Regions from separate parts of the Pantoea sp. UBA4549 genome, predicted to be linked through region 3. Evidence: predicted binding sites of a transcription regulator. Region 3 holds the regulator's gene; each other region holds the start of a gene.
The links. The regulator CRP, encoded in region 3, controls carbon source genes, mostly activating them, when cyclic AMP is high. The targets are predictions, from matches to a motif close to ATGTGANNNNNNTCACAT.
Positions count from the first base shown of each region.

Region 1: a site for CRP is predicted at 1,819-1,836, ahead of yrbN (protein YrbN). Genes of this name have one in related genera too.
Region 2: a site for CRP is predicted at 2,498-2,515, ahead of udp (uridine phosphorylase). Genes of this name have one in related genera too.

Region 1 is NZ_DGLH01000014.1:2,684-6,800, reverse strand. It holds gene pnp (polyribonucleotide nucleotidyltransferase) at 1-667, shown strand, start outside; gene nlpI (lipoprotein NlpI) at 853-1,737, shown strand; gene yrbN (protein YrbN) at 1,843-1,899, shown strand; gene B3041_RS13660 (DEAD/DEAH family ATP-dependent RNA helicase) at 1,916-3,817, shown strand; gene B3041_RS13655 (luciferase-like monooxygenase) at 3,887-4,117, opposite strand, start outside.
Region 2 is NZ_DGLH01000008.1:18,486-22,602, reverse strand. It holds gene B3041_RS05905 (DUF1456 family protein) at 1-281, opposite strand, end outside; gene metR (HTH-type transcriptional regulator MetR) at 376-1,311, opposite strand; gene B3041_RS05895 (dienelactone hydrolase family protein) at 1,490-2,326, opposite strand; gene udp (uridine phosphorylase) at 2,628-3,389, shown strand; gene B3041_RS05885 (tetratricopeptide repeat protein) at 3,489-4,117, shown strand, end outside.
Region 3 is NZ_DGLH01000012.1:124,161-128,277, reverse strand. It holds gene B3041_RS12425 (hydrolase) at 1-333, shown strand, start outside; gene B3041_RS12420 (YheU family protein) at 330-548, shown strand; gene B3041_RS12415 (phosphoribulokinase) at 610-1,479, shown strand; gene B3041_RS12410 (OsmC family protein) at 1,576-1,980, opposite strand; gene crp (cAMP-activated global transcriptional regulator CRP) at 2,271-2,903, shown strand; gene B3041_RS12400 (YccS/YhfK family putative transporter) at 2,963-4,117, shown strand, end outside.

The DNA.
Region 1 (4,117 bases), on a different contig from region 3:
CGATATGGACTTCAAAGTAGCCGGTAGCCGTGATGGTATTACTGCGCTGCAGATGGACATCAAAATTGAAGGCATTACCCGCGAAATCATGCAGGTTGCGCTGAACCAGGCTAAAGGTGCGCGTCTGCATATCCTGAGCGTTATGGAACAGGCTATCAGCACGCCGCGTCAGGAAATCTCTGAATTCGCACCGCGTATTTACACCATCAAAATCAGCTCTGACAAGATCAAAGATGTGATTGGTAAAGGCGGCTCAGTGATCCGTGCGCTGACCGAAGAGACCGGCACTACCATCGAAATCGAAGATGACGGTACCGTAAAAATCGCTGCGACCGACGGTCAGAAAGCGAAAGAAGCGATTCGTCGTATCGAAGAAATCACCGCTGAAATCGAAGTAGGCCGCATCTACTCCGGTAAAGTGACCCGTATCGTTGATTTCGGTGCGTTTGTGGCTATCGGTGGCGGTAAAGAAGGTCTGGTTCATATTTCTCAGATCGCCGACAAGCGCGTAGAGAAAGTGACTGACTATCTGCAGATGGGTCAGGAAGTACCGGTTAAAGTGATGGAAGTTGATCGTCAGGGCCGTGTACGTCTGAGCATCAAAGAAGCCACTGAGCAGAAGCCGGCAGACGCCGCTGCTGCTGTGGACGCTTCTGACGCCGAATAAGCGTGTCCTGATTAGCCCCTTCCTGCCTGGCGGGAAGGGGTGTTTGTATACCCTGGTAGCGTCAGATTTCGGCGGCTGTGCCGATAAGTTGACACCGCCGGGGTATCATCGCGAGGGCGGGAACCCTTGTGCATAGCAGGCGGATGACAGGATGGTTATCCCAATGTTTGTATCGGGAGTGGGAAATGAAGCCTTTTTTGCGCTGGTGTATTGTTGCGACAGCTATTTCGCTGGCAGGATGCAGCAACTCCAATTGGCGTAAGAACGAAGTTCTGGCAGTACCTTTGCAGCCCACACTGCAGCAAGAGGTCATTCTGGCGCGAATGGAACAAATTCTTGCCAGTCGGGCCCTGACCGACGATGAACGCGCACAGCTGTTATATGAGCGCGGAGTGTTGTATGATAGTTTGGGTCTGAGGGCACTGGCGCGGAACGATTTCTCGCAAGCGCTGTCTATAAGACCAGATATGCCAGAAGTGTTTAACTATCTTGGTATATACTTAACGCAGGCTGGCAACTTTGATGCCGCCTACGAAGCGTTTGATTCTGTACTTGAGCTTGATCCAACTTACAATTATGCGCATTTGAACCGCGGTATCGCTCTCTACTACGGTGGTCGATACAGGTTAGCGCAAGATGATCTGCTGGCGTTTTATCAAGACGATCCTAACGATCCGTTCCGCAGCCTCTGGCTCTATCTCACTGAACGCGAGATGGATAAAGACCAGGCTAAAGTAGCGCTGAAACAGCGTTATGACAAAGCGGCTAAGGACCAATGGGGATGGAATATTGTCGAGTTCTACCTGGGCGACATCAGTGAAAAAACATTGATGGAACGTCTCAAGGCGGACGCAACGGATAACACCTCGCTCGCTGAACATCTCAGTGAAACCAACTTCTATTTAGGTAAGTACTACCTAAGTCTGGGGGAGAAGGACGACGCGAAAGCGTTGTTCAAACTGGCGGTGTCTAACAACGTTAACAACTTTGTTGAACACCGATACGCATTGTTGGAACTGGCGCAACTCGGCCAGACACAAGACGATTTATCAGAATCTGACCAGCAATAGCTGACGAACTTTTATTGCCTGTTGTACCTGTAAAGTCATCACCTTAAGAGGTGAGGGCTTTTCTGTTCGTCAAAACTTCTAATTTGAGCCGGTTCACACTTTTTGATGAAAATGACTGAAAATTTTCACGACGAGTTATGTAGACTGGCCGCCGCAATCTAAGAGGCACGTGTACTACATGACTGATATTCAAACCACTTTTGCTGATCTGGGCCTGAACGCCGACATCCTCGAATCTCTGAACGGTATGGGCTACGTTAAGCCTTCCCCAATCCAGGCTGAGTGTATTCCTCACCTGCTGGCGGGCCGCGATGTTCTGGGTATGGCGCAGACCGGTAGTGGTAAAACCGCGGCGTTCTCACTGCCGCTGTTAAACAACGTTGATCCTTCTGTCCGCGCACCACAGATCCTGGTGCTGGCACCGACCCGCGAACTGGCGGTGCAGGTGGCTGAAGCAATGACAGAATTCTCTAAACACATGCGTAACGTCAACGTCGTGGCCCTGTATGGCGGCCAGCGTTATGACGTACAGCTGCGCGCCCTGCGTCAGGGACCACAGATTGTTGTGGGTACCCCGGGTCGCCTGCTGGACCACCTGAAACGTGGCACTCTGGACCTCTCTAACCTGCGTGGTCTGGTACTGGACGAAGCTGATGAAATGCTGCGTATGGGCTTCATCGAAGACGTTGAAACCATCATGGCGCAGATCCCGGAAGGTCATCAGACCGCACTGTTCTCTGCAACTATGCCAGAAGCGATTCGTCGTATTACCAAACGCTTCATGAAAGATCCGCAGGAAGTGCGTATCCAGTCAAGCGTAACCACGCGCCCGGATATTTCACAGTCTTACTGGACCGCTTACGGCCGTAAAACTGAAGCGCTGGTGCGTTTCCTGGAAGCAGAAGATTTTGATGCAGCGATCATTTTCGTGCGGACTAAAAACGCAACGCTGGAAGTGGCTGAAGCCTTAGAGCGCAGTGGCTACAACAGCGCCGCGCTGAACGGCGACATGAACCAGGCACTGCGTGAGCAGACGCTGGAGCGCCTGAAAGATGGCCGTCTCGATATCCTGATTGCTACCGACGTTGCGGCCCGTGGCCTGGACGTAGAGCGTATCAGCTTGGTCGTAAACTACGATATCCCGATGGATGCGGAATCATATGTTCACCGTATTGGCCGTACCGGTCGTGCGGGTCGTGCTGGCCGTGCGCTGCTGTTCGTTGAGAACCGCGAGCGTCGTCTGCTGCGCAACATTGAACGCACCATGAAGCTGACTATTCCGGAAGTAGAACTGCCAAACGCAGAGCTGCTGGGTGAACGTCGTCTGGCTAAGTTCGCCGCTAAAGTTCAGCAGCAGCTGGAAAGCAGCGATCTGGATCAGTATCGTGCACTGCTGAGCAAAATGCAGCCGGAAGAAGAGCTGGATATCGAAACGCTGGCAGCAGCCCTGCTGAAAATGGCTCAGGGTGAACGTCCGCTGATCGTACCGGCTGACGCGCCGCGTCCGCAGCGTCGTGAGTTCCGCGATCGTGATGACCGCGCTGATCGTCCGCGTCGTGACCGTGACAGCCGTGGTGAGAGCCGTGATGGCGATCGTCCACGTCGTGAGCGTCGTGACGTTGGCGAAATGCAGCTTTACCGCATTGAAGTGGGCCGCGATGACGGCGTTGAAGTTCGCCACATTGTGGGTGCTATCGCTAACGAAGGTGATATCAGCAGCCGCTACATTGGTAACATCAAGCTGTTTGGCACGCACTCCACCATCGAGCTGCCAAAAGGCATGCCGGGTGAGGTTCTGCAGCACTTTACCCGCACGCGTATTCTGAACAAGCCGATGAATATGCAGCTGCTGGGTGATGCGCAGCCGCACGAACGTACTGAGCGCCGCAGTGGCGGTCGTGACTTCGGTGGCGAGCGTCGCAGCAGCGCACCGCGTGGCGACAGTGCACCACGTGGTGAAGGCGCACCGCGTCGCTTCTCAGAGCGTCGTGAAGGTGGCCGCGAAGGCGGACGCTTTAGCCGTGAAGCGGGCCGTGGCCCACGTCGCGACGAAGGCACCTCACGTCGTCGTGATGCATAATCGCTAAACGTTAAGCAGTAAAAAGGGACGCCATATGGCGTCCCTTTTTTTATCTTTTTGGCTCAGCCGTTACAGCGTGCTGGCGGCTTCCATTGCCAGTGCAAAGGAGCGCAGCCGCGCGCTGGAATCAAAGATCTGACCGTTAACCATGATCTCATCCGCCTGCGTTTCACGCTGCAGCGCAGCCAGACCGTGACGCACCTTTTCGCTGTCGCCCACTATCGACATGCTCAGCGCCTGCTGCACCCCATACTGCTCTGACGGTGACCAGAGGTTGTCCATATTTTCCACCGGCGCAGG
Region 2 (4,117 bases), on a different contig from region 3:
CGCAGCTTTTTCAGAAAGACGTTATTGCTCATGCGACGCTCAATGGACGGCGCCGGCGCATCGTCACTTTTGCCGCGACGATGGTAGATCAGGCCGTTGAGGAAATAGCCCATCAGTACATCAGGCAGTTTGCGAAACGCGGCATCATCCTCTTTTTTCAGCCAGGCCTGCACATCCTCCAGCGGCACATCGCTTCCCGCAAGGGCAAAAATCTCCACCACTTTGCTATCGCTCAGATCAAGCATATAGCGCACGCTGCGCAGAACATCGTTATTGGTCATGGTGAAACTCTCCGGGGTAAGCAGTAAAGGCGGCGCATTATAGTGCAGGCGGGGCGGGGATAACAGCGCGGAGCGTGCCCGCCGCGCCCGACCATCAGGATGCGCCAGGTAATACCGCGCCCGGCTGTGAAGCGTCGCGCACAAACGGCAGATGATCGCAGGCGTGCTGACGGGCAAAGCGCACAAACGCTTCCAGCACGGGCTGACGCTGTTCACCTTCACGTACGGCAGCATAGAGCCGGCTCCAGAGACCGTCGCCCAGCGTTTTGGTTACCACCAGTCCCTGCTTTTCAAAATTCTCAACGACCCAGTGAGGCAGAGCGGCGATCCCCATCTGTGCCGAAACCATCTGAATCAGCAGCAGCGTATTGTCCACGCTTTTCAGCGCCGGACTGACGCCGGCGGGCTGCAGAAAGTGACGCCAGACATCCAGACGCTGGCGCTGCACCGGGTAGATCATCAGCACTTCATCAGCGAAATCCTGCGGCGTAATATGCGTACGCTGCGCCAGCGGATGATCGGGCGCCAGCACCAGCCGCATCTCAAAATCAAACATCGGCGTATAAAACAGTCCGCTGCGCGGCAGAATATCCGAGGTCAGCACCACATCAAGCTCACCCTGCTGCAGCGCCGGCTGCGGATCAAAGGTGACGCCGGATTTAAAATCCATCATGACCTGCGGCCAGCTCTTGCGGAAGTTGTTCAGCGCAGGCGTCAGCCACTGAATGCAGCTGTGGCACTCAATGGCGATGCGCAGCGTGGCCTGCTGCTGCGGCTCATGACACGCCTGCAGCGCCTGCTGGATCTGCGGCAGCACCTGTTCTGCCAGCTGCAGCAAGATCTCACCCTGCGGCGTAAAGCGCAGCGGCTGGCTTTTACGCACAAACAGCCGGAAGCCAAGGCGCTGCTCCAGATCGCTGAACTGATGCGATAAGGCAGACTGCGTCTGGTGCAGCTGCGCCGCCGCGGCGGCAAGCGAGCCGGTGTTGTGTAACGCCTGCAGCGTTCGCAGGTGTTTGAGTTCGATCATGAGAATCCTTTGCAGCGGGACAAAACGAATGACGCGGTAAGCTATACACTACCCGCAGATTGTGGCGGTGTAAACATCTGGATGGCTAAATGAAGTGAGGCGCGCCTCTTGCCGGCAACGAACGCGGGCGTTGAAGCCGGTCGCGCAGGAAAAAGGGCGCCTGAGCGCCCGGATAACGTTATGCGTCAGGGGCCACCCCATACTGTTTAAACCAGGCCAGCATACGCTGCCAGCCATCCCGGGCGGATTCCGCATGATAGCCCGGACGATAATCGGCGTTGAACGCGTGTCCGGCGTCCGGATAGACCACAATTTCCGCTTTCGCATTCGCGGCATGCAGCGCCTGACGCATTTTGTCGATGCTTTCCAGCGGAATGCCCTCATCCTGGCCGCCATACAGGCCGAGCACCGGCGCGTTCAGATCGACGGCGATATCAATCGGATGTTTCTGCTGCTTCAGCGTTTTTTCTCCTTCGAGACGGCCATACCATGCGGCTGCGGCACGCACCTGAGGATTGTGCGCGGCGAACAGCCAGCTGATCCGACCGCCCCAGCAGAAGCCGGTGATCGCCAGGCGACGAATATCGCCATCGTGCCGTGCCGCCCAGTTTGCTGCGTGATCGAGATCGGCAAGTACCTGGCTGTCAGGCACTTTGCTTACCAGCTCGCTGAGCAGCGTCGGGATATCGTGATACTCCTGCGGATCGCCTTCGCGAAAATAGAGCTCCGGCGCCACGGCAAGATAGCCCTCCAGCGCCAGGCGGCGGCACAGATCACGGATATGTTCATGTACGCCAAAAATTTCCTGGACCACCAGTACTACTGGCAGCGTACCGCTGAATGACTTAGGACGTGCATACCAGGCAGGCAGATTTTCACCCTGGCTGGGAATAGAGGTTTCGCCGCACTGAATCGTATCGCTTTGGGTAATTATTGTGCTGCTGGCAGCGGGCTGCGCCGCTGAGGCGAAGCCACCCGGGGCCGACTCTTGTGCCATATTGTCTGTGGTTTTCATGGTTCTCTCCGTGCTGGCAGGTGCGCAATCAGGTAACTATAGCCTGGTCATGATGGCCGGACGTTTACAGGGTAAAAAGGAACAGATTTTCAGATGCGGTTTCTGTATTAACATTGCTACTCAAGCTTACGCAGCACGGTAGCTGACAAATAGGCGAAATGGCGCGTCATATTGTGATTAAAATCACAAATGAAGCGGTTGCTAATGTAACTTTCATTATTTGAAGTGAGTGGCATCACATATTTGTCGCGCTGCCTCACGTAGAGTGCGCGTCACACTACTTAATTAGCAGGAGTCTGATATGACCCAGTCTGACGTTTTCCACCTTGGTATCACTAAAGCTGACCTGAAAGGCGCTACGCTGGCGATCGTTCCGGGCGACCCGGAGCGGGTGAAAAAAATTGCTGCGCTGATGGATAACCCGCAGCATCTGGCGTCACATCGCGAATTCACCACTTGGCTGGCGGAGATCGACGGCAAGCCGTTGGTCGTCTGCTCAACCGGTATCGGTGGTCCTTCAACCTCAATTGCAGTAGAGGAGCTGGCGCAGCTTGGCGTCCGGACATTCCTGCGCGTGGGTACCACCGGTGCCATTCAGCCGCACATCAACGTGGGCGATGTGCTGGTCACCACCGCCTCAGTACGCCTTGATGGTGCCAGCCTGCATTTTGCGCCGATGGAGTTTCCGGCCGTGGCTGATTTTACCTGTACCACGGCGCTGGTCGCGGCAGCAGAAAACTGCGGCGCGCGTACCCATATCGGCATCACCGCCTCTTCTGACACCTTCTACCCGGGGCAGGAGCGTTACGACACATTTTCCGGGCGCGTGGTGAATCGCTTCCAGGGCTCCATGCAGGAGTGGCAGGCGATGGGCGTGCTTAACTATGAGATGGAATCCGCTACACTGTTAACCATGTGCGCCAGTCAGGGACTGCGTGCCGGCATGGTGGCTGGCGTCATTGTGAACCGTACGCAAAAAGAGATCCCGGACGCGGCGACCATGAAGCAGACCGAGAGCGACGCCGTGAAAATCGTGGTTGAAGCCGCGCGTCGCTTGTTGTAGCGCGCCAGTCGGTAATGGATGCGGGACCAGCCTCACAGGGAACTCAGCCGCTGACGAATCAGGATGCGCACCTATTCAGCGAACTTTGGGATCCCTTATATGCGCAAAACCTTCTCCGCTCCCCGTTCCGCCTCTGTCAATAACTCTGCTGCTGCGCAGGCGCGCGTTGAACACGCCGCCGCGCAGTTTCGCCAGGCCATGGCCAACGGCGACTACCCGCGGGCACGCCAGTGCTGTGAAGCGGTACTGCGGGTGATGCCACATAATATGCAGGTGCTCAGCGACTATGCCCTGACGCTGATGCGCACCGGTGACTATAAAAAGTCGTACAACGTTTATCAGAAGATCTGCCAGGCCCCTGACGCGCAGCGTGCGCAGGCATCAGAGACCTGGCTGGATGGCCTGACTGAAGTCTGCGGCTGGCTGCAGAAGCCGGATGAGGTGGCGCGCTACGGCCAGGCTTCGCTGATGCATTCTGACGCCCGCTTTTCTGCCGGACAAAAGCACCCGTTTCCGGCTGATGCGCCGCCCGCGTTTAACCCGCACAATCCGCCTGAAAACAGTATTGCGTTCAGCCTGTATGGCAATCAGCCGCGCTACTGCGAAACGCTGATTAAAAACGTTGAGGTCGCGCGCGCGCTCTATCCGGCCTGGCACTGCCGCGTGTATCTCGATGCGAGCGTGCCGCAGCACGTCTGGCAGCGCCTGCAGCACGCCGGGGCGCAGCT
Region 3 (4,117 bases):
CGCGCGTTTCGTCGTCTGCGCGAATTTGACGATGCGATCACCGCCCGCGCGCACGGTTTTCTCGACGCCAGCGATTACTATCAGCGCGCCAGCGCCCTGCCGCTGTTGACCGGCGTGCGCAAGCCGATGCTGATCATTCACGCCAAAGACGATCCCTTTATGACAGACGCGGTGATCCCGCAGCCGCAGCAATTGTCTGCCACAATTGAGTACCAGCTGACGCAGCAGGGTGGACACGTTGGCTTTGTCGGCGGCAGCCTGCTTAAACCCCATATGTGGCTGGAGCAGCGCGTGCCGGAGTGGCTCTCAACTTATCTGGATGGACAATTGTGATTATTCCGTGGCAGGAACTGGAAGTAACAACGCTGGAAAACCTGATTGAAAGTTTTGTCCTGCGCGAAGGCACTGACTACGGTGAGCAGGAGCGTAGCCTGGCGCAGAAAGTCGCTGACGTGCGCCGCCAGCTGCAGCAGGGCGAGGTGGTGCTGGTCTGGTCTGAGCTGCATGAAACGGTCAATATTATGCCGCGGCGCGAGTTTCGTGGCTGATGCGCTGCCGGATAATTCATGGTAACAATGCTCATCGCCCGATCTCACAGGGAGCACCCGTATGTCAGCCAGACACCCCGTTATCGCCGTTACCGGTTCCAGCGGCGCCGGTACCACGACAACCAGCCTTGCCTTCCGTAAAATTTTTCAGCAGCTGGGGCTGCATGCGGCCGAAGTAGAAGGCGACAGTTTTCATCGCTATACCCGGCCGGAAATGGATATGGCGATCCGTAAAGCGCGCGATCTGGGCCGTCACATCAGCTATTTTGGTCCGGACGCCAATGATTTTGGCCTGCTGGAGCAGACGTTCCGGCATTATGGTGAAAACGGCATCGGAGAGTCGCGTAAATATCTGCACACCTATGACGAAGCGGTGCCGTGGAATCAGGTACCGGGCACGTTTACCCCCTGGCAGCCGCTGCCGGAAAACACCGACGTGCTGTTTTATGAGGGCCTGCACGGCGGGGTGGTCACACAGCAGCATAACGTGGCAGAGCATGTTGACCTGCTGGTTGGCGTGGTGCCCATCGTTAACCTTGAGTGGATCCAGAAACTGGTGCGCGATACCAGCGAACGGGGCCACTCGCGCGAAGCGGTAATGGATTCCGTGGTACGGTCGATGGAAGATTACATCAATTACATTACGCCGCAGTTTTCCCGCACGCACCTTAACTTTCAGCGCGTACCGACCGTTGATACCTCCAATCCGTTCGCCGCCCGCGAGATCCCCTCACTGGATGAGAGTTTTGTGGTGATCCATTTTCGCGGCCTGGAAGGCATCGCTTTCCCCTATCTGCTGGCGATGATTCAGGGATCGTTTATTTCGCATATGAATACGCTGGTGGTACCGGGCGGCAAGATGGGGCTGGCGATGGAGCTGATTATGATGCCGCTGGTGCAGCGGCTCATCGAAGGCAAGCGGATTGAATAGGGTCAGTGCCTGCCAGTCGGCGTAACATCGGTCGCCATGAATGGCGACCCTGCATAGCCTGTTTCACGGGTACAGAGGGACGTGCAGCGGCGCCTGTTACAGCTCAACCACCTCGTGGCTATGGGTGATCTCCACGCCTTTGCCGAGCATGATCGCCACCGAGCAATATTTTTCTGCCGACAGGTCAACCGCTCGCGCTACCGCTTTCTCGCTCAGCGCTTTTCCACTGACGATAAAATGCAGGTTAATCTGTGTAAAAATACGTGGCGCTTCTTCACGCCGTTCTGAGGTGAGTTTGACCTCACAGTCAGCCACATCATTGCGCCCTTTTTGCAGGATCGACACCACATCAATCGCGCTGCAGCCACCGGCCGCCATCAGTACCATCTCCATCGGGCTTGGCGCTTTATCGCCTGAATTCCCGTCCATTAATAACTGATGTCCCGATGAGGATTCTCCGAGAAAGGTCAGCCCTTCCACCCATTTTACACGTGCCTGCATTATTCTTTCTCCTGAAGCGGCGTTTTGCGCCAGAGTACGCGTTCATCCGGCAAACAGCAATCGCCCGCCTGCTGAAGCGAGACAACACAAGACAGCCTGCAAAAGCTGTGCTACAAACAGAGCTGAAAATTTCTTCGTCGTGGCTGATGAAGACGGGCAGAATCAAAAGCAGAGCTTACACATCCGCCCGGATAATTTTTATTAACAGGACGCGCTGGACGATTTCATCGCCTGACAGGGAATGAATGCCCCTGTATTTTGGGCACGATTACAATAGAGGATAATAGCGAATGGTTCTCGGCAAACCGCAAACAGACCCTACACTCGAATGGTTCCTGTCCCATTGCCATATTCACAAATATCCATCCAAAAGCACGCTGATTCATCAGGGTGAAAAAGCAGAAACGCTCTACTACATCGTTAAAGGTTCCGTTGCGGTACTGATTAAAGATGAAGAAGGCAAAGAGATGATCCTCTCCTATCTCAATCAGGGAGATTTCATCGGCGAACTCGGCCTGTTTGAAGAGGGCCAGGAGCGCAGTGCCTGGGTGCGTGCGAAAACAGCCTGCGAAGTTGCTGAAATTTCATACAAAAAATTTCGTCAGCTGATTCAGGTTAACCCGGATATTTTGATGCGCCTGTCGGCGCAGATGGCACGTCGCCTGCAGGTGACATCAGAAAAAGTGGGTAACCTGGCCTTCCTGGACGTTACCGGCCGCATTGCACAGACGCTGCTTAATCTGGCTAAACAGCCGGATGCCATGACGCATCCTGACGGTATGCAAATTAAAATCACCCGTCAGGAGATTGGTCAGATCGTGGGTTGCTCACGGGAAACCGTTGGCCGCATCCTGAAAATGCTGGAAGATCAGAATCTGATCTCCGCACACGGTAAAACCATCGTCGTCTACGGCACCCGCTAAGCTGTTTCACCCCCACGGCGTGATGGCACCATCACGCCGTTTCTGTTTGCGATAAGCTGATGTGGCGCCGAATCATCTACCATCCCGAAGTCAACTACGCTCTGCGTCAGACGCTGGTGCTGTGCCTGCCTGTCGCGCTGGGATGGCTGTGTGGCGATCTGCAAAAAGGCCTGCTGTTCTCGCTGGTGCCCGCCTGCTGCAATATTGCCGGCCTTGATACGCCGCATAAACGTTTTTTCAAACGTCTGATCGTGGGCGGTACGCTTTTCGCCACCGGCAGTTTCCTGATCCAGTATCTCACTGACGCCGCGATCCCGCTGCCGCTTATTATGCTGGTGCTGCCGCTGCTTATTGGCGTGACGGGCGAAATCAGCCCGCTGCACGGACGTCTGCTGCCCGGCACGCTGATTGCCGCTATTTTTACGCTGAGTCTGGCAGGACGCATGCCGATCTGGGTGCCGCCGCTGCTCTATATTGGCGGCACGTTCTGGTATGGCCTGTTTAACTGGTTCTGGTACTGGCTGTGGAAAGAGCAGCCGATGCGTGAAACGCTGAGCCTGCTCTATCGTGAACTGGCGGATTACTGCGATGCCAAATATACCCTGCTGACGCAGCTGACCGATCCGGAGAAAGCGCTGCCACCGCTGCTGGCGCGTCAGCAGAAAGCAGTTGATCTGATCACCACCTGCTATCAGCAGATGCATATGCTCTCTGCCAGTCGCGACAACAGCCATAAGCGGCTGACGCGTGCTTTCCAGGTGGCACTCGATCTGCAGGAGCACATCGCTGTCAGCCTGCACCAGCCGGAGAAAGTGCAGAAGCTGGTCGAGCAGAGTCATGCCGAAGCCGTTATCCGCTGGAATGCAAAAACCATTTCGGCACAGCTCAGGCTGCTGGCGGATGCCATCCTCTATCATCAGTTGCCCGCCCGCTTTCAGATGGAAAAGCCGCTCAGCGCGCTGGAAAAGATAGCGCGGCAGCATCCGGATAATCCGGTTGGTCACTTCTGTCTTTATCATTTCAGCCGTATCGCCCGCGTGCTGCGCACTCAGAAACCGCTTTATACGCGCGACCTGATGGCCGATCGCCAGCGGCGTCTGCCGCTGCTGCCCGCCCTGCGCAGCTATCTGTCGTTCAGGTCCGGCGCCCTGCGCAGCGCAGCCCGCTTTGCCGTTATGCTGATGTTCGGCAGCTTTATTGCGCTGTTTTTCAAT